DNA from 2 places in the Viridibacillus sp. FSL R5-0888 genome. Region 1 is predicted to be linked to the other one. Evidence: riboswitches for the same ligand, from Rfam matches in the RefSeq annotation. Region 1 holds a riboswitch; the other holds the start of a gene.
What was found. A riboswitch is a leader RNA that binds a small molecule or an ion and turns the genes downstream of it on or off. The one in region 1 is predicted to bind cobalamin.
Positions count from the first base shown of each region.

Region 2: it holds a riboswitch for cobalamin, as region 1 does, so the genes downstream of both, MKY02_RS19285 (helical backbone metal receptor) here and nikA (nickel ABC transporter substrate-binding protein) in region 1, are expected to answer to the same signal.

Region 1 covers NZ_JBBPAU010000001.1:2,895,043-2,907,247, forward strand. The annotation lists gene nikC (nickel transporter permease) at 1-505, opposite strand, end outside; gene nikB (nickel ABC transporter permease) at 502-1,440, opposite strand; gene nikA (nickel ABC transporter substrate-binding protein) at 1,477-3,108, opposite strand; cobalamin riboswitch at 3,263-3,448, opposite strand; partial or broken gene MKY02_RS14485 (hypothetical protein) at 3,805-4,002, shown strand; gene MKY02_RS14490 (class I adenylate-forming enzyme family protein) at 4,127-5,596, opposite strand; gene fabG (3-oxoacyl-ACP reductase FabG) at 5,610-6,350, opposite strand; gene phaZ (intracellular short-chain-length polyhydroxyalkanoate depolymerase) at 6,364-7,260, opposite strand; gene MKY02_RS14505 (3-oxoacyl-ACP synthase) at 7,257-8,282, opposite strand; gene MKY02_RS14510 (branched-chain amino acid ABC transporter permease) at 8,279-9,310, opposite strand; gene MKY02_RS14515 (branched-chain amino acid ABC transporter permease) at 9,313-10,179, opposite strand; gene MKY02_RS14520 (ABC transporter ATP-binding protein) at 10,192-10,899, opposite strand; gene MKY02_RS14525 (ABC transporter ATP-binding protein) at 10,877-11,650, opposite strand; gene MKY02_RS14530 (substrate-binding domain-containing protein) at 11,746-12,205, opposite strand, start outside.
Region 2 covers NZ_JBBPAU010000001.1:3,890,292-3,902,496, forward strand. The annotation lists gene MKY02_RS19275 (adenosylcobinamide amidohydrolase) at 1-1,387, opposite strand, end outside; gene MKY02_RS19280 (FecCD family ABC transporter permease) at 1,390-2,373, opposite strand; gene MKY02_RS19285 (helical backbone metal receptor) at 2,382-3,338, opposite strand; cobalamin riboswitch at 3,466-3,655, opposite strand; gene argS (arginine--tRNA ligase) at 3,933-5,600, opposite strand; gene MKY02_RS19295 (DUF1934 domain-containing protein) at 5,600-6,040, opposite strand; gene MKY02_RS19300 (GGDEF domain-containing protein) at 6,262-7,347, shown strand; gene MKY02_RS19305 (transglycosylase domain-containing protein) at 7,508-9,562, shown strand; gene MKY02_RS19310 (YwhD family protein) at 9,822-10,337, opposite strand; gene MKY02_RS19315 (2-hydroxymuconate tautomerase) at 10,405-10,590, shown strand; gene MKY02_RS19320 (YwgA family protein) at 10,672-11,178, opposite strand; gene MKY02_RS19325 (HD domain-containing protein) at 11,204-12,205, opposite strand, start outside.

The DNA.
Region 1 (12,205 bases):
GTTCCCTAACACTGAGTACCATTCCTCGAATGACACGAGCATAAAAAACCCATTGAACAAGAACCATTGCTAAGATCAAATTAAAAAGACCTGGTCCCAAAATCCCTACTAATGCCAATGAAAGCAGAAAACTTGGGAATGCCATTAGAATGTCACAGATTCTCATAAATAGATAATCTACCTTACCACCTATAAAGCCCGCAATTATGCCAAGTGGAACACTAATAATCATCATGAATCCCATAACAAGGATAGCTGTACCCAGAGAGGTCTGAGTTCCAAAGATTAATCGCGATAATATACATCTCCCTAGATGATCCGTTCCTAAGGGAAACTGAGATGAAGGACCATGTAGTTTTTGAGCGATATCAACAAGGTTTGGGTCATTAGGAGCCAAAAAAGAAGCAAAGAGTGCAACCCCAATCATACCTAAAATAATGATACTACTAATTATCATGAGCTTATGATTTAGTAGCGTTCGTTGCATCTTTATATTTAATTTCATTTCCCTTCCTCCAATCGTATACGTGGATCCAGGAAGGAATAAGTAACATCCACAAGGAGATTACAGAACACGAAAATTACACTCATAAACAATACACAGCCCTGAATCATAGGATAATCCTGATTTAAAATAGAGGAGACGAACAATTGTCCCATGCCTGGCCAAGCGAAAATCGTTTCAACAATTACTGCTCCGCCTAACATATTCCCAAAACTCATACCAAGTGCGGTTACTACAGGTAGGATGGATTTTTTTAAAACATGCCTACTAATAATTTGCCTTTGCCGCAAACCTCTCGCTCTAGCATATACAACAAACGGCTCATTCAAATTTTCTAGCATACTAGCTCGAAGTAATCGTATATACGTGCCGATATAGCCAAAAGCGAGTGTTAAGGAAGGAAGGACTAAATGAGCTAGTGTCCCCCTACCCAAAACAGGGAAAAAGTCTAACTTTACGGATAAAAAATAAATCAAGAGAAAACCAAACCAAAATGTAGGCATTGAAACACTAACAAAAGCTATTATTCTACTAAATTGATCTATCCATTTTCCTTTGTAGATAGCCGAAAGCACTCCAATTGGTAAGCTAATAACTACAATAAAGAAAAGCGCAGTAACTGTTAGCTGAATTGTAGGTACTAGATGCAACAAAATTTCGTCCGAGACTGCATTTTTGGACAGATAAGAGATCCCCAAATCCAGTTGAATCACCTTTACCAACCAATCAAAATACTGAATATATAAAGGGTTATCTAATCCGAGTTCGAGTCGCAAGTCAGTCACAGCCACGTCGGTTGGGGGAATATTCGACAATCTTAAATAAGCTACTGCTGGGTCTCCAGGAATTAAGTGCAATAAAATAAAAGTAATAATGGAGATTCCTAATAATATTGGAATTAGACTTGAGAGACGTTTAACTATAAACCAACTCATGTAGCACTCCTTAAGTTATTATTAATAATTCTTGCTTCATTTAACATCAATTGTAGTTAAAGGTACCTCAGCTTCTTGAGGTAAAAAATCTAATCCGCTAATATTCTTGTGATATACAGCTACATTTGATTGGTACGATATCGGTAAGTATACTGCTTGATCATGTAATGTTGATAAAATATCTGTATACATCATTTTTCTTTCTTTTTCATCTGTAGTTAAAAGTACTTTTTTAATCTTCTCGTCTATTTCCTTCTTTTCTGGTAATCCCAATAATGCAGTATAATCTGGACCACCATTTTCCGAATCTGTAGTAATTGAGGCTAAATAAGAATGCGGGTCAAAAGGTACGGCCCATGTTGATGTAAATAATATATCGTAATTACCTTGGAATGCAGTTGTCCAGAAAGTATTCGTTTCCTGACTAGTTAACTTAATATCAATTCCTAGTTTTCTAAAATCACCTTGTACAAATTCAGCAATCGACTTTTGGATGTTATCAGTACTATTAAATAAGAATTCCAGTTGCAGCTCTTTTCCATCTTTTTCTCTAAATGCTTTACCCTCTACTTTTTTCCAGCCTGCTTCATCTAATAACTGTTCTGCTTTCGCAATATCATAGTCATATGGATTTATATCAATCTTTGTGTAATCCAATACAGGTGGGAACAGTGTATCTGCCTTTTTTTCCATACCATAAAAAATATTATCGATTACTGCCTGTTTATTGAAAGCATAATTGAGTGCTAAACGCACTTTATGATCTTTAGTTGCTTCTTTGTTTGTGTTAAATAGTAACGTTCTTGTAGCAGTAGGCTCTGATAATTTAGTTTCATATTTCCCTGAATCCTTTAAAAACTGGAAAGAATCCTGACTAATGACTCCATTACCAAAAATAAAATCAAGTTCGTTTTTCTCAAAAGCTAATACTCTAGATTCTCCGTCTGTAATGACTTTGACAACTACCTTTTCTACTTTAGGTTTAGTACCCCAATACTTTTCATTTCTTTTAAAAACCGCATACTCATTCTTCTTATATTCGCTAAGTACCCACGGACCTGTACCAATCTGAGATTTAAGTCCATCTTTAAATGTGTCTTGGCTGTCAGGAAAAGCAGCTTCTCCAACAAACCTCAAAGGTCTTATGTAAGTTAATTCTTGAAGCGTTGGATAATAAGAATTGTTCAATGTAAGTTTAAAAGTATATTCATCCAATGCTTCTGTGTTTTTGATTTGGTTGATTAACTCTACCCATTCATGTTGTTTGCGATTATCTAAAATTGTATCGAAGTTTTTCTTTACAATTGCTGCATTAAACTTCGAACCATCAGAAAACTCAACATCTTTTCTCAGATGGAATACATATTCTTTGCCATCTTTCGAAATATCCCAGCTTTCTGCTAACCAAGGTTGAATTCCCCCTCCCTTCCCGTAGTAAACAAGTGATTCATATACCATAGCTTGGGAGAAAAACTCATTTGGAAAATATGTATGTGGATTTAAGTCGCCTATATCTCCAGTCATGGAAAATGTAACAACTTTTGATTGATCTTTAACAGACGCATTATCTTGTTCTTTTGCTTTGTTACTACACCCAGTAATAAAACTCGCGAAAATTACTAGTAGAACAAGAAAATTCCGTAGTATCTTACTTTGTTTAATAAACATGTTTAATCACCTTCATTTTTAGAATTTAAACTATTAAAAATACTGAAATACAAAAAAAGCATTCCTAACCCAATTAAAAAGGTTAGAAATGCTCATAGTTTTAGATCAAATTTATCTCCTAGCACTCCAACACCTCCCTATCTCCCGTAGGTTAACAGCATTTTTAGAACAGGCAGGTCTTCTGACTTAGGTTCATCGCTCCAATGCGTCTTCCCGGATATTCCAGTGACTTATTTGCATGAGGCTCACCCTTACAGCGGCGGGACCATGTCGGATTTTCACCGACTTCCCTATTAAGTATTCGCTATTAAACGAACACACCTATTCCAATACTATATGTAATTTTTTTGTGGAAATAAAAAAAGTTTTCCTAATATAAAGTATATTCGTTATTACTACTTAAAGCTATATCAATTTAAAGACTTAATTTTATACAAAAGTTTTACCACAAAAATTTGCACGTTTTTTTTTATATCGTTGCTGGTTGTAAACGTTACATTGCCTTACACCTAAAGTGAAAAATTCCAAATTTATGCTTAACAATAAAAAATAACCTGATTATAAATAACTGGTTCGCTTTTAGAGTACTAAAACTAATTAGAGTATCAATTTTGGATTCAAAAGTGACACGATAACGTATAGCGAATAAACGAAGTGCCGATTTCTATTAAAGTGAAATTAGCACTTCGTTTATTTTATCATTTCAATTCAAATAAAATTGAAAAATTAAGTAACTCAAATTTAAAGATAGAGATTGTCCAAAATGCAAATCATTCCTTGGATATTGAAGAATTCGATACAACAAATTCAATATTAGCTTTATCAAGGGTAGTGGAAAAACTTCAGGAAGCATTAAAGACAATTCAGTGCAATAATGAGATTATCAAAAGATAACCAATTTAGGTCTAATTTAATCGCTAAAACAGATGATAAAGAGGTGCTAATTGCACCCCTTTTTTAATGGTTATTTACATTTTTGCTCCTCAATTCCGAACCCGTTAATAACCCAACAGACCGTTTACATTTGAATCGTTTGAAGTTTCTTTTTATCAATTTTCCCTACATGTGTTTTTGGTAGTTCAGGGATAAAATAAATATTCCGAGGGATTTTATAACTACCTAGATGACTTCTACAAAGGTCTTGAATTTCTTTAACATTATTAAATGCATCATCTGATACGATAAAAGCCGTAACGATTTCACCCCAGTGACAATCAGCAATTCCTATAACTGCGACCTCTTTCACCTTTGGATGAGTAATAATACATTGTTCCACCTCTTGAGGATAGACATTTTCCCCCCCTGAAATAATCATTTCTTTTACTCGTCCTACGATATAAATATCTCCGTCCAGATCCATCTTCGCTAAATCACCAGTACGAAGCCATCCATTAATAATAGTTTTAGCTGTCTCTTGTGGATTCTTCCAATATTCGCTGAACATATGCTTTCCTTTAATATATAGTTCTCCTACTTCATCACGTCCGCATTCTCTACCATTCGGAGCTTGAATTTTAACTTCATTAAATTGCATACACTTTCCAACAGATCCTAGTTTTATTGCGGCCTCCTCTGGTTGAATAACAAAATTATTGGGACCAGCTTCGGTTAATCCATAACCCTCTTTAAATGGTACTCCCTTTTGTAAGAAGGTTTTATGCACAGTGATGGGACATGGAGCTCCACCTGATAAAAATACTTTTATACTAGGAAAACTTGTTTTCTTGAATTCTTCTGTATCAATCATAGATTGATACATTGTCGGGACAAATAACGAAATTGTTGTGCTGTAAGTATTCAATGACTGGATTGCTTCTTGAGGATTGAATTTATTTCCTATTACAACTGTACCTCCAGCCATTAATATCGGAATTGATAATGCATTCAAGCCTCCCGTATGAAATAATGGCATATAATTTAATGTGCAATCATCACTACTAATATTCCAACTAATAATAGTATTGAAGGCATTCCAATTTACCGCATCATATGATAAGATTACACCCTTTGGCTTTCCAGTTGTCCCACCAGTATATATCATTAACCATGCGTCTTTCGAATTCCAATTATTTGTTGGTACATCGAAGTGCTCTGCTAAAATCTCTATTGTAATTGGGTATGCTTTCATATGTGGGTTATTAGCAATAAGCTTCATAAATTGATCTTCATATAGTATTAAGGCTGGTGTACAATCGTCAAGAATATAGTCAAGTTCTGAATGACTTAATCTCCAGTTTAAGGGAACATAGATGTAACCACCGATGGCACATGCAAAAAGAATGGCAAATAGATCAATTCTATTTTCCGCAATCACGGCGACCCGATCACCTTTTTGTAGACTGCAGCTTTTTAGAAACATAACCCACTTTGTCACTTCATAGCCCAATTGTTTATAGGACCAGCTTCTGTTGGTAGCAATATCAATCAACGATGTTTTTTTGGGGGTAATGGCAGCTCTTTTTAATATCCATGATTGCTCACTATGCATAACTTCTCCCCCCTTACATCATAATTCCACCATCAACCTGTAATACATGGCCTGTAATATAGCTTGCTTCTTCTGAAGCTAAAAATAGGTAAGCATTGGCAATATCTTCTGGAGCCGCTAAACGTTGTAAAGAAACGATGGATTCCATTTTCTCTAATACTTTAGATGGCATTTTTTCAACCATTGGTGTTCTAGTAAAACCTGGTGCAACTGCATTGACATTAATTCCTTTTCTACCTAGTTCTTTTGCCCAAGTTTTAGTCATCCCAACAATAGCTGCTTTTGTAGCTGCATAATTTGTTTGACCAACATTGCCGTAGACACCGCTGACAGATGATGTGTTAATAATTTTCCCATAGCCTTGTGCTACCATAGATGGCGTAACTGCTTGAGTACAATTGAAAACACCTTTTAAATTTACATCGATTACTTGATCAAACTGTTCTTCCGTCATTTTTGAAAGCATTGCATCATTTGTAATACCCGCATTATTTACTAAAATATCAATCTTATTATATTTGTTAATCACTTTTGCAATTACATTATTGACACTCTCACGTTTAGTTACATTGATAGGATAGAAAGCTACATCATAGTCATTTTCAAGGTATTTGGCTTCAACTTTATATCCGGCTTCTTCGTTGTAATCCGCAATAATAACTATTGCTCCTTCTTCTGCAAATCGTTTTACTGCTGCTAAACCAATTCCACTAGCTCCACCCGTAATCATTGCCACTTTATTTTGTAATCTCATTCCAATTCCTCCATTATATAAATAGTTCAATCTGATTAACTAGTTGTGTTAAATCATCTATTAATGGTGAATGACCACTGTCGTTCAGTTTTACTACTTTTGCACGTCCCTCAAAATCTTCTATTATCTCTTTTGTCATAGTCTCAGGTACTACGTAATCACGATCACCATAAATAATTAGTGTAGGTATTTGGATTTTCGCTACTTCGTTTTGTCCATGACTTACTTCATTCTTCTTAGAACTAATATTGAACGTATTTAACACATGATATACATCTGCAAGATTACGCTGTGTCAACATATCATCTATATAGGCTTCATACTGCAGTTCTGATGGTTGCTTATGCGTATAAATAAGCGCATTCCAAACTGCTTTTAATCCCTCACGATTCCCACTATCATATAAATTTTGCATAGGTACAGTTTTTACAGAATCTTTTTCAACTTCTTCTAGAGTAAGTAATCTCTTTAATAGATTAGGTGAACCATCCGGATTCGACGCATAAAATGCATAACCTCTTGTTGAAGCGGAAGCAAGTAGGACTAATTTATTACATAATCCGAGATAATCTGCACAAAATTGCATTGCAACAGCCCCCCCAGTAGACCAACCTACTAAAGTAAAATCTTTTAACCCGAGAGCATCTACCCATAGATTTAAGTCTTCGCTAAAGTCACGAATATGTGACACTCGTTTATTATAAGATGATTGACCGAATCCTCTTAAATCTGGTGATAGAATTGTAAATCGTCCATCAAGTTCTTCCATTAGTACATCCCAATGTTTTGAAGATGTCATATTGCCGTGAACAAGAATTATAAGCTCATCTCCACCAGCTCTTTCACGATAAGCTATCGTTTCTCCGTTAGATAACAGCACTTTTTTTAATACGTCTTGTTGCAATGTCATACAATCTCCTCCTCATGAGTTCCCCATTGAATTGTTACTGCCCCCCATGCATAACCAATACCTGCGCTAACAAGCGTGATAATATCTCCGTTTTTTATTATCCCTTTTTCTAAAGCTAACTCTAATGATAAAATTTGATCAATCTGACCAATATGTCCGTAATGTGATAAATAAATTGACTGTGATTCGTCTAGCCCTAGTGAATGAAGTACATAATCATGTGCTGACTTTTTCATATGAAGCATAGCAATATAATCCAATTGAGATTCGTCATATCCACTCTTCGATAAAGATTGGCGGATTACCTTTAAAAAGTTACTCAATGACTTTTGCTCAAGACGTGTCTTCATGCCTTCAGGATCTAGCACATCTAATTTATATGCACCTGCTTGTAGTAATTCAGGGGTCAATGGTTTTTTTGTTCCACCAACCGGTACAACTACATCTTCTGAAAAAGATCCGTCCGTTATCAAATCACTTTCAAGAACGATATTTTCTTTCACATCTTTTTGTAGAATCATAGCTCCTCCACCAGCGCCTAAGTTATACATGAACCGTGTTCGATCATTTGTATAATCGATGAAATCATGATTTCTATATCCTCCTGCAAGTAAGATAGTACGAATATCTTCATTAGCTAGCATTAAGCTTTTTGCAACTTTCATCGCCATTATCGTCGTTCCACATCGAAGCTGTACATCAAATGACCATGCATTTAAAGCACCAATTTCTTCTTGGATTTTAATAGCTGCTGTCCACAGTGGATATTCTTTATGCTCCTCACCGATATAAATAATGACATCAATATCTCGAGGGGATAAATTTGTCTTTTCTAAGGCTCTTTTGGCAGCCCAAACTGCCATTTGCACTGTATGATCTTCGTGTCCAGCAATCGTCTTTTCAATAATCCCCAATTTTGTTTTAACAATATCAACTGGAATATTCGATTTTTGACTAATCTCTTCAAAGGTCATACGATTTTTAGGTAAATAGATTCCGGTACTTACAATCCCTATATTCATTCAAATCGCTCCTTATCCTTGACCAAAGGTACAGATTGCGTAGGCAGTTGGGGTTTGGCTTTCTTCGATTTCCAAGTCAAATATTTCACATATACAGTACCAACAATGCCTTTTGGGAAGAAGATGACTGCTAAAATATAGAGCATCCCAAAGAAGATAATCCAGCGTTCAAAAATTGGGTAGTCATTAGCTAAACCTGATAGATAATGTTGAGCAGTTTCAATCACTAGACTGCCAACAATTGGCCCGATAAGTGTGCCAACACCACCAATTATCGTCATTAACAATGCATCTAATGTTATATCCATTGACATTACACTTGTATTGACGAAGCGGAGAGATATTGCATAGAGTGATCCTGACAGACTAGCAACAACACCAGCTACAACTGAAGCCGTTACCTTATAGTGTAATGTTCTAAATCCTAGTGATCGTGTCCTTTGTTCGTTTTCACGAACTGCAATTAGTACTTTTCCTAATGGAGAATTTACAAATCGTCTAAGTACAAGGAATACGACAACAAGACAGACTAAGACGAAGAAATAAAAGATAACACGATCTCTGAATACATCCGGAGCTCTGAAAGTAAAGCCGTCATTCCCTTTTGTAACAGTACGCCATTTCTCCGCTACAACTAAAAACAAACCTGAAATCGCCAATGTCAACATGGCAAAGAAATGGCTCTTTAAACGCAGTGTCAGGAGCCCAACTAGGAAACTAACAATACCAGCAAAAATCATACCTACAATAATCGAAATGAGGAAAATCATCATAGTATTGTTATAAGTACTAAGTAAAATGGCCGTTGTATATGCGCCTATTCCAAAAAACATAGCATGCCCAAACGACACAATTCCTGTATAACCGAGTAAAATATCATAACTCATGGCTAATATACTGAAAATAAATATTTGGGTCATTAGTATCGTTAACGTTCTAGAATCTGCAACATAGGGAAAGAAAATGAGTGCTATTATAATTATCAAAAATGTCAAATTTTTAAGAGAAAAGTATTTTTCATGTCTCATTTTTAGCCCTCCTTCGCATTTGTGAATAAGCCTTGTGGACGGAAGATTAATACAATAGCCATCAAAATCATATTGACCGCTAATGATAAATATGGAACATAGTACGCCATGAAACTACCCGCAAGCCCCACTAAAATTGCTGCCATTAATGAACCAGAGAAACTTCCCATCCCACCTATTACTACTACGATAAATCCTAAAATGGCATATTCCATTCCCATCTCTGCGTATATTACGCCCGAGTACGGAGCCATAAGCATTCCGCCGAATGCTGCCATTGCTGAACCGGTCATGAAAACGAATAAAAAAACACGTTTAATATTAATACCCAATACTTGCACCATTTCTTTATCCATCACACCAGCACGTACGATTAAACCGATTTTTGTTTTCTTTAATACATATTGAAATATTCCGAAAATAATAAGCCCAATAACGATAATAAAAATACGATATTTAATCACAATTACTTCACCGATTTCCCAGCTACCTGCTAAATATGAAGGTACATCTACAGGAATACTATTAGGTCCAAAAACAACCTTAATACATTCTGATAGTACTAACATAAATCCAAGCGTTATTAAAATTTGTTGTACATGATTGCCATATACGGGTGTGATGATTAATTTTTCCGTGATCCACCCTAGGACAAACCCTGTTACAATCGCACCTAGTATTCCGACTATAAAACTGCCTGACCATGTATAAACGAAGATTCCAGAATAAGCTCCCCAAACAAAAAGTCCCCCATGGGCAAAGTTCAAGACGTCCATTAATCCGAAAATAAGTGTCAATCCAGCCGCTAATAAAAAAATCAACATACCTGTGGCTAAACCATTTATAAATAAACTGATAAATAAATCCATACTCGATTCCCCCTAACCAATTCCTAAGTATTTCCGTTTCAATTCTTCATCTCCAATCAATTCAGCCATAGATCCTGAATGAACAGTTTTTCCATCATCTATTAATGTATAGGTATCACCAATCCGACTGGCCATAATAAAATTTTGTTCAACAAGAATAATCGTTGTTTTCTTTTTCATTTCTGTAATAGCTTCCATTACTTTTTCTACAACGATTGGAGCTAATCCCTTTGAAGGCTCATCTATCAATAAGAGTTTACTGTCATTTACAAATGCTCTTGCCATAGACAGCATTTGCTTCTGCCCCCCAGATAAATGCCCCCCAGCCTTTTTCCAAAACTTTTTCAAATCGGGAAATAACTCTAATATATATGCCTGTTTTTCATATACTTCATCTGTCTCTTTACGGATTGCAACTTTCATATTTTCTTCCACTGTTAAGTCCTTAAAAATACCTTGATCTTCTGGAACATAACCAATACCTAGATTGGCAATATCATAAGGCTTTCGTTTTGTAATGTCTTGCCCATCATAAATAACTTTTCCGTGGGAAGCAGGTGTCAAACCCATTATGGTTTTTAAAGTAGTTGTTTTACCCGCTCCATTTCTACCAAGCAATACCGATACTTTCCCTTCTATTGCTTCAAATTGAATCCCTTGTAAAATATGATATTGTCCAATATGTGTTTGAAGCTGATCAAGGTTTAATAAGCTGTTCATCATATAGCCCTCCTAAATACGCGTTTTGTACAGTTTCATTGTCCATAATTTCTGAAGGCGTTCCATCTGCTAAAAGCTTCCCATTAAAGAGCACCATGATTGAATCTGAAAGATCTAAAATCATATCCATCTTATGCTCAATGAGCAGTATGGTTTTGTCTCCTTGTTCTTTTATTGAACGTATTACCTCTAAGATAGCCGGTACTTCTTCTAAAGACATACCAGCAGTTGGTTCATCCAATAGTAAAATTTCAGTATTTAGAGCTAGTAACATTGCAATTTCTAGTTTACGTTTTTCACCATGAGATAGTTGACTTGCAACTGCATTCACTTTGTTATCAAGCAATACTTGACCCAATATTTCTACTGCTTCGTTGGTAATCGATTTATACTGCAAATAGTGTTTATAAAAATTAAACCTTACCTTTTCACGAGATTGCACTGCAAGTCTAACATTCTCCAAGACTGTAAGATTTGGAAAGACATTTGTGATTTGAAAAGAGCGACCAAGTCCTTTTCGTGTACGTTCGATAGACGAATCATCTGCTAACGATTCCCCTTTCAAAAAAATTTCTCCCTCTGTTGGTTTCAATTCACCACTTAGTAGGTTGAAAAAAGTAGTCTTTCCTGCACCATTTGGACCAATAATTGATTTGAAATGCTTTGCCTGCATTTGAAAATTCACGCCATCAACTGCACGATGCCCCCCAAATTGAATACTTAAATTTTCTGTCCTAATGATAGGTTCCATCCTCATTCCTCCTAAGTCTAGCTCTCTTAAAAACTTCTTATGTAAAAAGTTTTTAAGAGAGCCAGGCCAAATTTATGGTCTGAACTCTCGTATATTTATTTTTTATTTTGAATTGGCGGAGCTGTTTCGTCAGGTGTTAGTTCACGAATTAATACCGGAACAGGGTAGTCAACACCTTTTTGTTCTTCAAGTTTAATAGAATACATAGGCTGTAATGCTTGGTGATCCTCTTTACGGAACGTCATTTTTCCTTTCGGTGTCTCAAAAGACATACCTTCCATTAATGGAATAAGCGTATTACCATCTGCATTACCATCTGATTTTTTTAACGCCTCAACAATAGATACAGCAGATGAAAATCCACCTGGTGTAAATAAGTCTGGCACTTCATTGTTAAAACGTTTTTTATGCTCTTCTACTAACCAATCATTCACTTTGTTTTTTGGTAATGTATGATAATATACTGAGAATCCTTCCATGCCTACAAGGGGCTTCATCAATTGAAGAGCGGTAATGTCAGGTGCACCTGTCGAAATTTTTATACCTTTTTCTGTT
Region 2 (12,205 bases), 1.0 Mb from region 1:
CTGTTATAGGTCCGGCGTATTCCATAAATGTCCCATTTTGTGTCGCGGCAATTAATAGGCTATCTGTTGATGTACCTGTTGCAATCGTATTGGATATTGGATCCATGATTTCTTCTTGGTGCATTGCTTTTACTTTAGCTTCAGTTGCCGTTATCATGGCTTGCATAAAGGATTCTTCCGTTAGTTTCCCGTTAATAATGACCCAAGTATTAATCGTTCCTATATACGGTTTACTGACTCTTTCATGTGCCCTTGAAACATCTACTGCATTTCCAACACCAGCTGTAACTGCAACAATAATACTTCCGTTTGCATTTGAAAATTCCCTTATAACAACATGCTTCGCTGCAACTGCAGTCATCATGGCCACCGTATTAGATGGCATAAAGTCATGTTTTTTAAGATAACCTTTTAATTCCTCATGTGCATCTTCGCACATATAATTCAAATCAACTGCACGATTGACAAATGACTGGAACCACCCAAAACCAGCATTGTGAACAGCTGAGGAAACGGTTTTCAAAGGAATTTCCGTACGAAGCTCAACAAATTCATCTCTTATATTGAATTGTTCTTTTGTCACTACATATGATTCACGTTCATCAATAGCTGTTGGCATCAGTGTTACTTGTGGCTTTGGCAATTCAGGATGCGGATAACTTGAAACGCGCGTATTATATACCTCTAAAATTTGCTGTTCTTTCAACACTTCATGCGGTTCTCCAATAGCTTTTACATGTCCCTTTTCCATTAACAATAGGCGATCACAATAAAGTGAAGCTAAATTCATATCGTGAAAAACAGAAATAACTGTTAAACCATTTTGCACTGCTTCTAGACGAATCATATCTAGCAGTTGTCGTTGATGTGCAATATCTAAATGATTCGTAGGTTCATCTAAAAGTAAGATATCAGCTTGCTGAGCAAGTGCTTGTGCTACAAATGTACGTTGTTGCTCCCCACCTGATAAAAATTCGAGGTTTGTATGTTCATAGCTATCTACACCCGTTTGCTTCATAGCTTTTTTCACTGCATTTTCATCTTGTTCTGACCATGTCGAAAACCAACTATTTTGATGTGGGTAGCGACCTAAGGCTACCGTCTCACGTACTGAATGCGAAAAGGCATGGGCATGAAGCTGTGGTAAAACAGCCATTTTGCGCGCAAATTCCTTCGGTGAGAAATGTTTTATATTTTGTTCTTCGATAAGTACTTGACCAGTTGTTGATGGCAGGATACCACTAATCACTTTTAATAATGTGGATTTGCCGCTACCATTTGGTCCTAAAACGCCAAGAATTTCGCCTTTTTTCACTGTAAACGAAACATCTTGTACTATTGGCCTGGTGGCATCATAGCCACCAGTAATATTTTCTACAGTAAGCATACTTACGCACCTTTCGTTCTTCTTTGTCGGAAAAAGATATATGAAAATACTGGCGCCCCAATAAGTGCAGTAATGACACCGATTGGTAACTCTGTTGGGGAAATTATCGTACGAGCAAATAAATCACAAACAATTAGTAATGATGCTCCATTTAAAAACGATAAAGGCAGCAAGTGACGATGATCTGCCCCAAATAAAAGTCGTGTCATATGCGGTACAACAAGTCCCACAAAGCCAATTGTTCCAGACACTGCAACTGCAGCACCTGTTAACATAGATCCGCCTATTAATATCAGAATTTTACTTTTCTTCACGTCAACGCCAAGATACTTGGCACGCTCTTCTCCAAATAACATCGCATTTAATTCACGACGGTTTAACCATAATAAAAATGAACCGATGAGTACAAAAGGCCACACCATCTTGACATATGGCCATCCACGCATTGAAACGCTCCCCATCAGCCACCCAATGATTTGCCTTAACTCATCACCTGTTAACGCAATTAACAATGAAATTAATGCACCTAAAAATGAACTAACGATAATCCCTGTTAAAATCAGCGTTTCCATTTTCATAGTTCGATCAACTAATCGTGCAAAAGCCATTACACCCATCATCGCCAATAAGGCCCCTAGCATGCTGAAGGCTGGTAATGTGTATATACCAAAAATAGGGGTCGAAATGCCGAAAAAGAGCGTCACCACAGCACCTACCGAGGCACCAGATGACACTCCTAACGTATACGGATCGGCGAGAGGATTTTTCAGCAATCCTTGGAAAGCAGCGCCCGCAATGGCCAGTGAGGCTCCTACTAACCCTGCAAGCACAACACGCGGCATGCGTATTTTCCACAATATATTCGTCGCTGTTGGATCCGCTGCCGTATTCCATAACGTACTAATTGGTACTTTTACAGAACCAATTGATACACCTAGCCAAATGCTAACAATTAAAATCACAAAGGCTATGGTGTACCCTAAAATGGTTTTCCTCACTCAAAAGCCTCTGGATATACTGCTTTTGCAATGACCTCTAATCCTTCAGCAAGACGAGGACCTGTACGGCTTGTTAAGTTCGCATCAACTTGAACAACTGCATCATTTTTAACAGCTGTGATACTATCAAATCCTTGGCGTTTTTTCACCTTCTCGACAATATTTTTCACATGGTTGTATTTCACAATAATTGTATCTGGATTACGTTTCACAATTTCCTCAGAGTCAATTTGGAACCAGCCTGTTTGATCTGCTGTGACGTTTTTAATATTAGCTAGATCAAACATTTCTTGCATAAATGTATCTTTACCCGCAGTGTAAATATTAGGTTCGTCTGTTGTTTCGACGAATGCTGATTTTTGTTTTACATCTTTCACTTTAACTTGTACTTCTTTTACTTTTGCTTTCATATCATCAGTAATCTTCTTAGCCTCATCTGCTTTACCTGTAATGTGGCCTATTTGTTCAATTGTTTTATACGTTTCATCAAAATTCTCAGCATTTTTTACAACGAAAACTTTCAATCCTGCATCACGTAATTGTTGGAGACCTGCTTCAGAAGTACCTAAAAGTGTTTCGTGTGCAAAAACAACTTCTGGATTTAAGCTAATAATTTTCTCGGCGTTAAATTCCATCCCACCGATTTTTTCTTTTTTCGTTGCCGCTTTAGGATAATCATCATTATCCGATACAGCAATAATTTCTTTTTCTAATCCTAACGCGAAAAGAATTTCTGTGTTACTTGGTACCAATGTAATAATGCTCTTTGGTGCTTCTGTAAATTTCACATCATTGCCAAGTGCATCAGTCTCTGTTAATGGATACCCTGCTACCTGTTGCTCTGTCGCTGATTCACTATTTTCCTTTTTCTTCGTATCTTCCGTTTGGCCACAGCCTACTAATACGCCTAGTGCTAAAACAAACACTAAACAAAATTGCCATATTTTCTTCATTTACATTTCCTCCTTGTTCATAAAAAAATCTCTCGTTTTACGACGAGAGATACGATGACAGTGAATATATACATAGCTGTACTAAAATGCACTTTTACTGACACCATTTCTATCCGCGTAGTTCTAATTGGTGGTCTCCATGTTGGTAGGTCTCCTGGCTCGTGATCACAGCTTGCCGTGCCTTCCCAAAGTGTTATACTTTAGTGACAAATTACGACTTACTCACACATACAGTGGCGGGACCGCGTCGGATTTACACCGACTTCCCTTTTCTCTTTACTGAATCAAAGTAAAGAACCATCATGTTTCACAATATACAATTGTTATTACATCGTGTTCAATTATACAGAAAATTAAATACTTGTCCAAGATGTTACTAGGCTTGGTGGAACTATTAGCAATAACACATTGTGACATGAATCGATGAAGTCTAGCTATTTTATCTTTAACTAGCGCAATTTTTTTCTTTCATTTGTTCTTTATAAAAACCAAAAGACTATTCCACACTTATTCAGTGAGAAATAGTCTTTTTATAAGTACCTCTTAGATTCACAAGCTTATTCAACCTCAGTAGCTAAAAGGGTATTTCTGTCATTACATTTTCTCAGGTGCTGATACGCCAATAAGTTTTAGTGCGTTGGCGATTGTAGTACGAACTGCTGTAATTAGAGATAAACGTGCTTCTGAGCGATCTTTGTTATCAGCATCTAATACTTTTTCAGCATTGTAGAAGCTGTGGAAAGTTGCTGCTAGTTCTTGAATGTAGTTAGTAATACGGTGTGGTGTGCGATTCTTCGCAGCATCCGCAACAACTTGTGGGAAGTCCCCTACTTTTTTCAAGACATCAATTTCTTTCTCTGCATTAAGAAGATTTAAATGTTCTTTAGATGCTGCTAATCCTTGTTCTTTTGCTTGGCGCAAGATTGAAGAAATACGAGCATGTGCATATTGTGCATAGTAAACAGGGTTTTCATTTGATTGCTTAACAGCTAGGTCAAGGTCAAAGTCCATATGTGAATCACCTGCACGCATTGCAAAGTTATAACGTACTGCGTCTAAGCCAACTTCTTCAACAAGTTCGCGTAAAGTAACCGCGTTACCTGTACGTTTACTCATTTTCACTTTTTCGCCGTCTTTCATTAAGTTCACCATTTGAATGATTTCAACTTCTAATGTGTCACGATCATAACCAAGTGCTTCGATTGCTGCTTTCATACGCGGGATATAGCCATGGTGGTCAGCTCCCCAAATGTTGATAAGTTTAGTGAATCCACGTTGAATTTTATCTTCATGGTATGAAATATCTGGTGTTAAATATGTGTAAGAGCCATCATTTTTTATAAGTACGCGATCTTTATCGTCGCCAAATGTTGTCGAGCGGAACCAAGTAGCGCCTTCTTCTTCAAATACATGACCATTCGCACGAAGTTTTTCTAGAGCCGTTTCAACTTTACCTGATTTATAAAGTGATGTCTCAGAATACCAAACGTCAAAGTCTACACGGAAGTTTGCTAAGTCTTTTTGTAATTTACCAAGCTCTAATTTCAAGCCATGCTCACGGAAAAATTCAAAGCGTCCTTCATCTGATTTACTTAGAATCGAATCACCAAACTCAGCAGCTAATTTACCTGCGATATCGATAATATCTTGACCATGATAACCGTCTTCAGGCATAGAAGCATCTAAGCCTAACGATTGTTTGTAGCGAGCTTCTAAAGATGCTGCTAAATTATTGATTTGATTACCTGCATCATTGATGTAGTATTCACGTGAGACATCATATCCTGCAAAGTCTAGAACGTTACATAATGAATCCCCTACAGATGCTCCTCGGGCATGTCCTAAATGAAGGTCACCAGTTGGGTTAGCTGATACAAATTCAACTTGTACTTTTTCATTAGCGCCAGCTTGTGAACGTCCATATTCTGTACCTTGCGCTAAAACAGTTGTGATTACTTCTGCCAAATAGTCTTTGCGTAGCACAATATTCATAAAACCAGGACCTGCGATGTCGATCTTCTCAATAGCAGTACCTGTAGTATCAAGGTTTTCAATAATAGATTCAGCGATTGCACGAGGTGGTTTTTTCGCTAATTTTGTAAGTTGCATAGCAATATTAGTTGCATAGTCGCCATTCGTCTTATCCTTTGGTGTTTCTAAGTGTATATTCAATGTTGATGTATCTTCTAAAAGACCTGCTTTTGATACTGCTGCAAGAAGCGCTTCTTTAATCGCGTGTTGCACTTGTTCTACTGCGTTCATTATTTTCCCTCCGAGTAATTAATTTCTAAAGTATAATCGCCTACTGATTGTCCACCAATGATTAAATCATAGTTTAAATAAAATCGTCCGCTCATTTTACTGTCATGCGGTTCGAATAGCATGTCCTTCGTATACGTCACGATTGGTAATGCACCGAATTCACTATCATAATGGCCGTTTTGTTCATGATTAAGTAAAAATGGCATACGCATTTTCACATCACCATTTCGAAGAATAACTGCCTCATTATTACCGAATTTTAAAGTTGAACGAATATGTTTATCTTCTTGAACTTCTTCATATTGTAAGTACGTTTGGTCCCTTTTTTGAACTATCGTACCTTCTGACCAAAGCTCATAAGTTTCAGCTGCTTCTGCTTCAGATTGTCGAATTGTCGTTTTTAACTTTAATTTTACGGGTGCTTTAAGTTCACTAGTCATACTTATGGGCCTCCGTTCCATTCTTTATATAACCTTCTTATTATAGGTTAGATTCGCTTGTTTTTTCAAGGTGTAAGTAAATTTAGGACAAACAGTGAATTCTTTAAAATCACACGCTCGAACTACCTTTTGTCGTTTTATAGCGAATGCATAATTATTTTCATTTTCCTTGTAAAATTGGATGTTATAATGGAGGGATAAAATGGTAGGAGAGAATCTATATGTTGCTCGAATTAGTCATTAATTTTTCGATATTATTTACTTTTGTTATATTTTCATATTGGTTATACGAGTCTTTAGAACCTTATCAAGATAGTTTTATTGAGCTGCAACCTTGGATTGTCGGTCTTGTAGCTGGACTTACCGGTTTACTTTTGATGGGCACGGCTGTACATTACCAAAATGATATTATTAGTGATGGTCGTTTTATTAGTATCTTACTCAGTGGATTGCTCGGAGGTCCAATTGCTATCGCTCTGTCCTCTCTCATCATTGGGATTTTTCGAATTTATGTGTTTGGATTGTCAGAAACATCTATTTTTGCAGGATTAAATATTTTAGTAATTGGTGGCGTTATCACATTTATTTCAATAAAAAAACCAATTACATTCCGCAATATCTATTTCTATTTCACTTATATCGTTTTCCAAGTTTGCATTGTTTTCTATATTCTTTCAGATACTTGGACACATGGCTTACAAAATGTTATTCAAACTGCACTTTTTTATATTTTGTCATTTTACATAACTTTACTTGTATTAAAATCAATTCGAAATCAATTTAATCGTATGCGAGAAACTGAAAAAATGGCAGAAACAGATTATTTAACTGGACTGCCGAATAACCGACGCTTCCAGCAAATAATAGATGATTTACTCTCTAATAATGTCCCCTTTTCATTGATATTAATTGATATTGACTCTTTTAAAAAAGTTAATAAAACGTATGGTCATCCTGTTGGTGATGAAATCTTACAACAAATTGGTACACAGTTAAAAAACTATGTGAAAACGATTGATGCAGAAGCTGCTAGAATTAGTGGTGAAGAATTTTATATTGTTTGCAAAGATGCTCCGCCTGCTTATGGAATACATTATGCAAATTTAATTCAATCACAAATTGCCAAAACGCCACTCGTTGTGTCCTCTGGTCATGTAATTCCTATTACGGTTTCCATCGGTATTTGTTCATATCCTGACAATGGTAATACGTCAAAGGATCTCGCATTTTCGGCAGATAAAGCCATCATGCAAGCTATAGAAAGAGGTTCAAATCAACTCGTTCACTTTAATCAATTAAATAATTAGAAATATTTTTAAAAAACGCTAAGAGAATTCACCATTATCTTAGCGTTTTTTGTTGCTGTCAAATAATTACCAAATTCATCCTTTTTAATTTTTTTCGTCCGTTTATTTTACATATAATCATCACATACTATCGCTAAATTGGTGGAACGGAGCTGTTCTTATGAATCGAGCAGACTATTGGCGAAAAAGAAGGGTGAATAAGCGATGGAAACGTACTCTTATGTGGAGTGTCGTAGGTATTTCAGCTGTTTTAACAGTATTGCTGTCACTCAGAATATACGCACAAATTGCGGGTGCGCCTTCTCTCGCTGTTCCGAAGGCAACCGTTTTTTTAGATACGGATGGACATCGAGCTGGCGATAAATTTTCTATGGAACGTCGCTACTGGGTAAACCTAGATGAAATTTCACCTTTTGTTGCACAAGCACTTATTGCAACGGAGGACAAAGATTTCTATTCGCATAACGGTTTTGATTACACCCGTATTGCAGGTGCATTATTGAAAGATGTTAAGGCAATGCGCAAAGTTGAAGGAGCGAGTACAATTACGCAGCAGTATGCTCGTAATTTGTATTTAACGCATGAGAAATCATGGTTAAGGAAAGCAAATGAGGCACTCTATGCATACCGTTTAGAAGTCTTTTATGATAAGGATAAGATTTTGGAAGGCTATTTAAATACTGTTTACTTTGGACATGGTATGTACGGTATAGAAGCTGCAAGTAGATTTTATTTTGGGAAATCAGCAAAAGATTTAACACTTTCTGAAGCTGCTTTACTAGTTGGAATTCCAAAAGGACCAGGCATTTATTCCCCTGCAGTAAATAAGGAAAAATCAATAGGTCGTCAACAATTAATATTAAGTTTGATGTCTAACCAAAATGTTATTTCTGAAGAACAATCAGAACGAGCTAAGAAGGAGACTCTTGATTTTAAATATGAGGAATGGGAAAATTCGAAATCACTAGCACCATACTTTTTAGATACAGCTTGGCAGGAAGCAAAAGATATACTGACTGAGAAAGGTCGTCGCTTTGAAGAAGGTGGTTGGGTAATCAAAACAACATTGAATACTTCCCATCAAAAAGCTGCTGAGGAAGCTGTTGAAAAATCGTTACCAAATAATGAACTAGAAGTTGGCTTCGTTAGTATGGATCCTTCTACAGGTTATGTTACTGCTCTAGTTGGAGGACGACATTATTTAACAAGTACATTCAATAGGGTAACACAAGCAAAAAGGCAACCTGGATCTGCTATTAAGCCATTTTTGTATAGTGCTGCACTAGAAAAAGGTTATACTCCTTTAACGTTTATGGATACTAGCCCTACCATTTTCACTTATGATGATGGACGCTCTAAGTACGAACCCAAAAATGTAAACGGCGAATTCGCGGATCATCCAATGTCATTGGCACAGGCAATTGCTATATCGGATAATATCTACGCAGTCAAGACGTTTGAAACAATCGGCTATAAGGCATTCAGCAGTGTACTGGAGCGATTTAATATTCAAAGTAAATTACAAAATTCACCAGCAGTAGCTCTTGGTACTTCTGAAGTAAGCTTAATGAATTTAACTTCCGCATATAATACATTAGCGGCAAAAGGTGTTCAAAAGAAACCAACGACTATTATTTCGATTACAGATGCAAACGGGAAAGTTATTTATAAAGCAGAAAAGAAACAAAAAAAGAAACAAGTAATTAATTCAGATGACGCATTTTTAATCACACAGTTGATGACTGGTATGTTCGATCCAGTCTTTAATGATTACGCACCGGCAACCGGGATTTCAATTCGCAACAAACAAACCAGACCTTATGCAGCAAAATCCGGTACAACTTTAACCGATCAAATGATGGTTGGTTTTACCCCTTCTTTAACTGCTGGTGTTTGGAACGGTTATGATAAAGGAAAACAAATGACAAGTGCAGAAGATTCACGTGCTACAAAACAAATTTGGATTGATTTTATGGAAAAAGTACATGAAGGACTTCCTAGTGAGCCATTTATGGCACCCGATAATATTGAAGGCGTAATTGTCGATGTTAAAACAGGCGGTATCGCAACATCAAGTTGTGATAAACAACGACTTGTCTATATGAAAAAGAAGGATGTTCCAAAAAAGCTATGTACTGATCCAAGCATTGTTAGTGATTTAACGAAAAAGGACGAAACATCTTGGAGTCTGTTTCCTTTTTCATTATTTGAATAAATAAAAAAGCTTCATCTTCTAAGGAGTCCGTTATCCTTAGGAAGATGAAGCTTTTTGGTTCTCGAAAATATGAGTTACATGGGGCATTCGGCTTGGGTTTGTCAAAATGCCACTTGTCACTCATTTGAAATCGGTTACCAGATGTCCTAGCTTACTTTCGTAAGTTGTAGTTAAAGTGTACTGCCTTTCAATGACAGTTTCAACCATGTATTGAAACCGCTTTACAAATGTCACATTTTGTTCAATTATTTTCAAAATTTTAGAAGGCCAATTCTTTACGTAATTGTTCTGAACTTAAAGACCACATTTTCTCGTTAAAGCCGTGTAAAAACTCACCTAGCACTCGTTTTGACTCTGCATCCATATGCTCTATAATGATATGACGCTTCATCGATTTATCCATTTTATTGACATGGTCTGCTAAAATTTTATAACCACGACGTTTTTCCCTATTGACAACCATTTCACAAGCCGTTATACCAGCGAAGTAAGCTCCGCCTTCTTTGTGATCGATAGTCACCCATACTAACCAATATGGCTTACCGCCTGCTGAATCTTCTCGATTCGTTGTAAATTTAATACCTCTTTCAACATCACTACGTGCATGCATAGCCCCTACTTCTACAGTGGCTTTTTTTTCTTCAATATCGATGATGACTGGTGATACATTCTCAAGCGTTAAAGAACCTACGCCAAATCCTTTATGTCCGTCTGTTGGATCGTTTTTAATAATCGTAAAGCCTAATTTTTGTTTTGGTTTTTCTTCATTAGTCATTCGCAAAATCCCTCCGTTCTGTTATTATAACGAATATACACTATATTTTATATGAGGAGGACTCTTTATGCCTATAGTAACAATAAAAATGATTGAAGGTCGCACAGACGATCAAAAACGTGATTTGGTTGAAAAGGTAACAGCTGCAATTTCCGAATCTGTAGATGCACCAAAAGAAAACATTTCAATTATCATCGAAGAAATGCAAAAATCACACTTCGCTATTGGTGGCGTACGTAAGAGCGACCTTTAATAATATACTTTTTTCAAATAGAGCCGTCTCTTTCTAGGGATGGCTTTTTTATATAAAAAATCCCCACTATTGGGGATTTTCTTACTGAATCGATACTGTTGAAAGTTGTGCTATAAATTCAAAGGCATCTGTCAGCTCTTCTTCTGTAAAGTTCAACTTCCCTTTTACCACATGTACCTTTTCAATTTGCTCTTCTTTTGTGAGTTCATCAAAATATAGTAACGTTGAAACAAGCTCTAGAAAACGTGCACTTCTATCATTCATCATATTGATCACTTCTGGTAACTTGTCATGTTGCTTACCTAGCATGGTAGAAAAACTTGTCCCTTCAGCAGTAACCGCATATCGGTATTGTACATATGATCCCTTATCCTCTTTTTCTTCTGTTAAAAAACCCATATTACAAAGCTCTTCAATTCGTAAAGTTAGCTCTTCTGAGTAAGGGCCATATATATGAAATTGGTATTTTTCTTGGAATGGAAACCGCATTTTCTTTGCTATATAGACCATCTTTTGTAATTTTTTACGACCAGTGACTTGACCTGCTAATGACACAAATTGTACGACTTTTGCGTGTTCTTCTAGCACTTTTAAATCTCCTTCCGGGAGGTTATTAACCTTTTAATATTTCTAATATTTGTTTTCTGAGTATTTTTTTCTTACCGTTCTCTAGTAAAATATCTTCTGGAAAGTATAATTTATGATCCGTTCGGCGTTTTCCGGATATGGCATCTACAATATCAGATGATCTAGATAATTCACGGATTTCGTCATTCGGCATTAATAGATGAATCGGTAACCTTTCCTCTTCTTCACCCGGACGATAAAAATCATATGGTAAATCTGAAGATGAATCTAAAACTAAGTAGTACTGCGGGTCAATACCAGCTTTTCGGAATAGATTCTCAAGTTCACGCAGCTTTTGATAATCTTTGGCAGGGTCAATCTCCACATAATTAAACAATTTTCGGTTCACAAAACGTCTGCTTAAATCGCTTAAAATAGGATCCGCCTCACGCATCCATAGTTGGAAATATGTCAACAAAATACTTTCATCCAAAGCTAGATAATCTTCAAGTTCAATATTTCTATCGAAAAATGCTTGAAAATGCGTAGGTTCATGTAAGAATGAATAACCTGTTTCACTTAATGCTTTCGCACGATGTAGAATTTTTGTCAAAATTACTTCCGCACTCCGTGATACAGGATGAAAATAAACCTGCCAATACATTTGATAACGACTCATAATATAATCTTCTACTGCATGCATACCACTTGATTTGATGACCACTTGATCCTCTCGTGGACGCATCACGCGCAATATACGTTCCATATCAAAGTGACCATAACTGACCCCAGTATAATAAGCATCTCGTTGTAAGTAATCCATACGATCAGCATCGATTTGACTTGAAATCATACTGACAACTTGTTTATTTTCATACGTTTTTGCAATAACATTCGATACTTTTAATGGGAAATCAGCCGCAACGCGACTGAGTACTTGATTGACTTCAGTATCTCCCATAATAATATGGCGTGTGAATTCCTCATGGTCCAAGTCAAAAACATGTTCAAAAGCATGTGAAAAAGGTCCATGTCCCAAGTCGTGCAA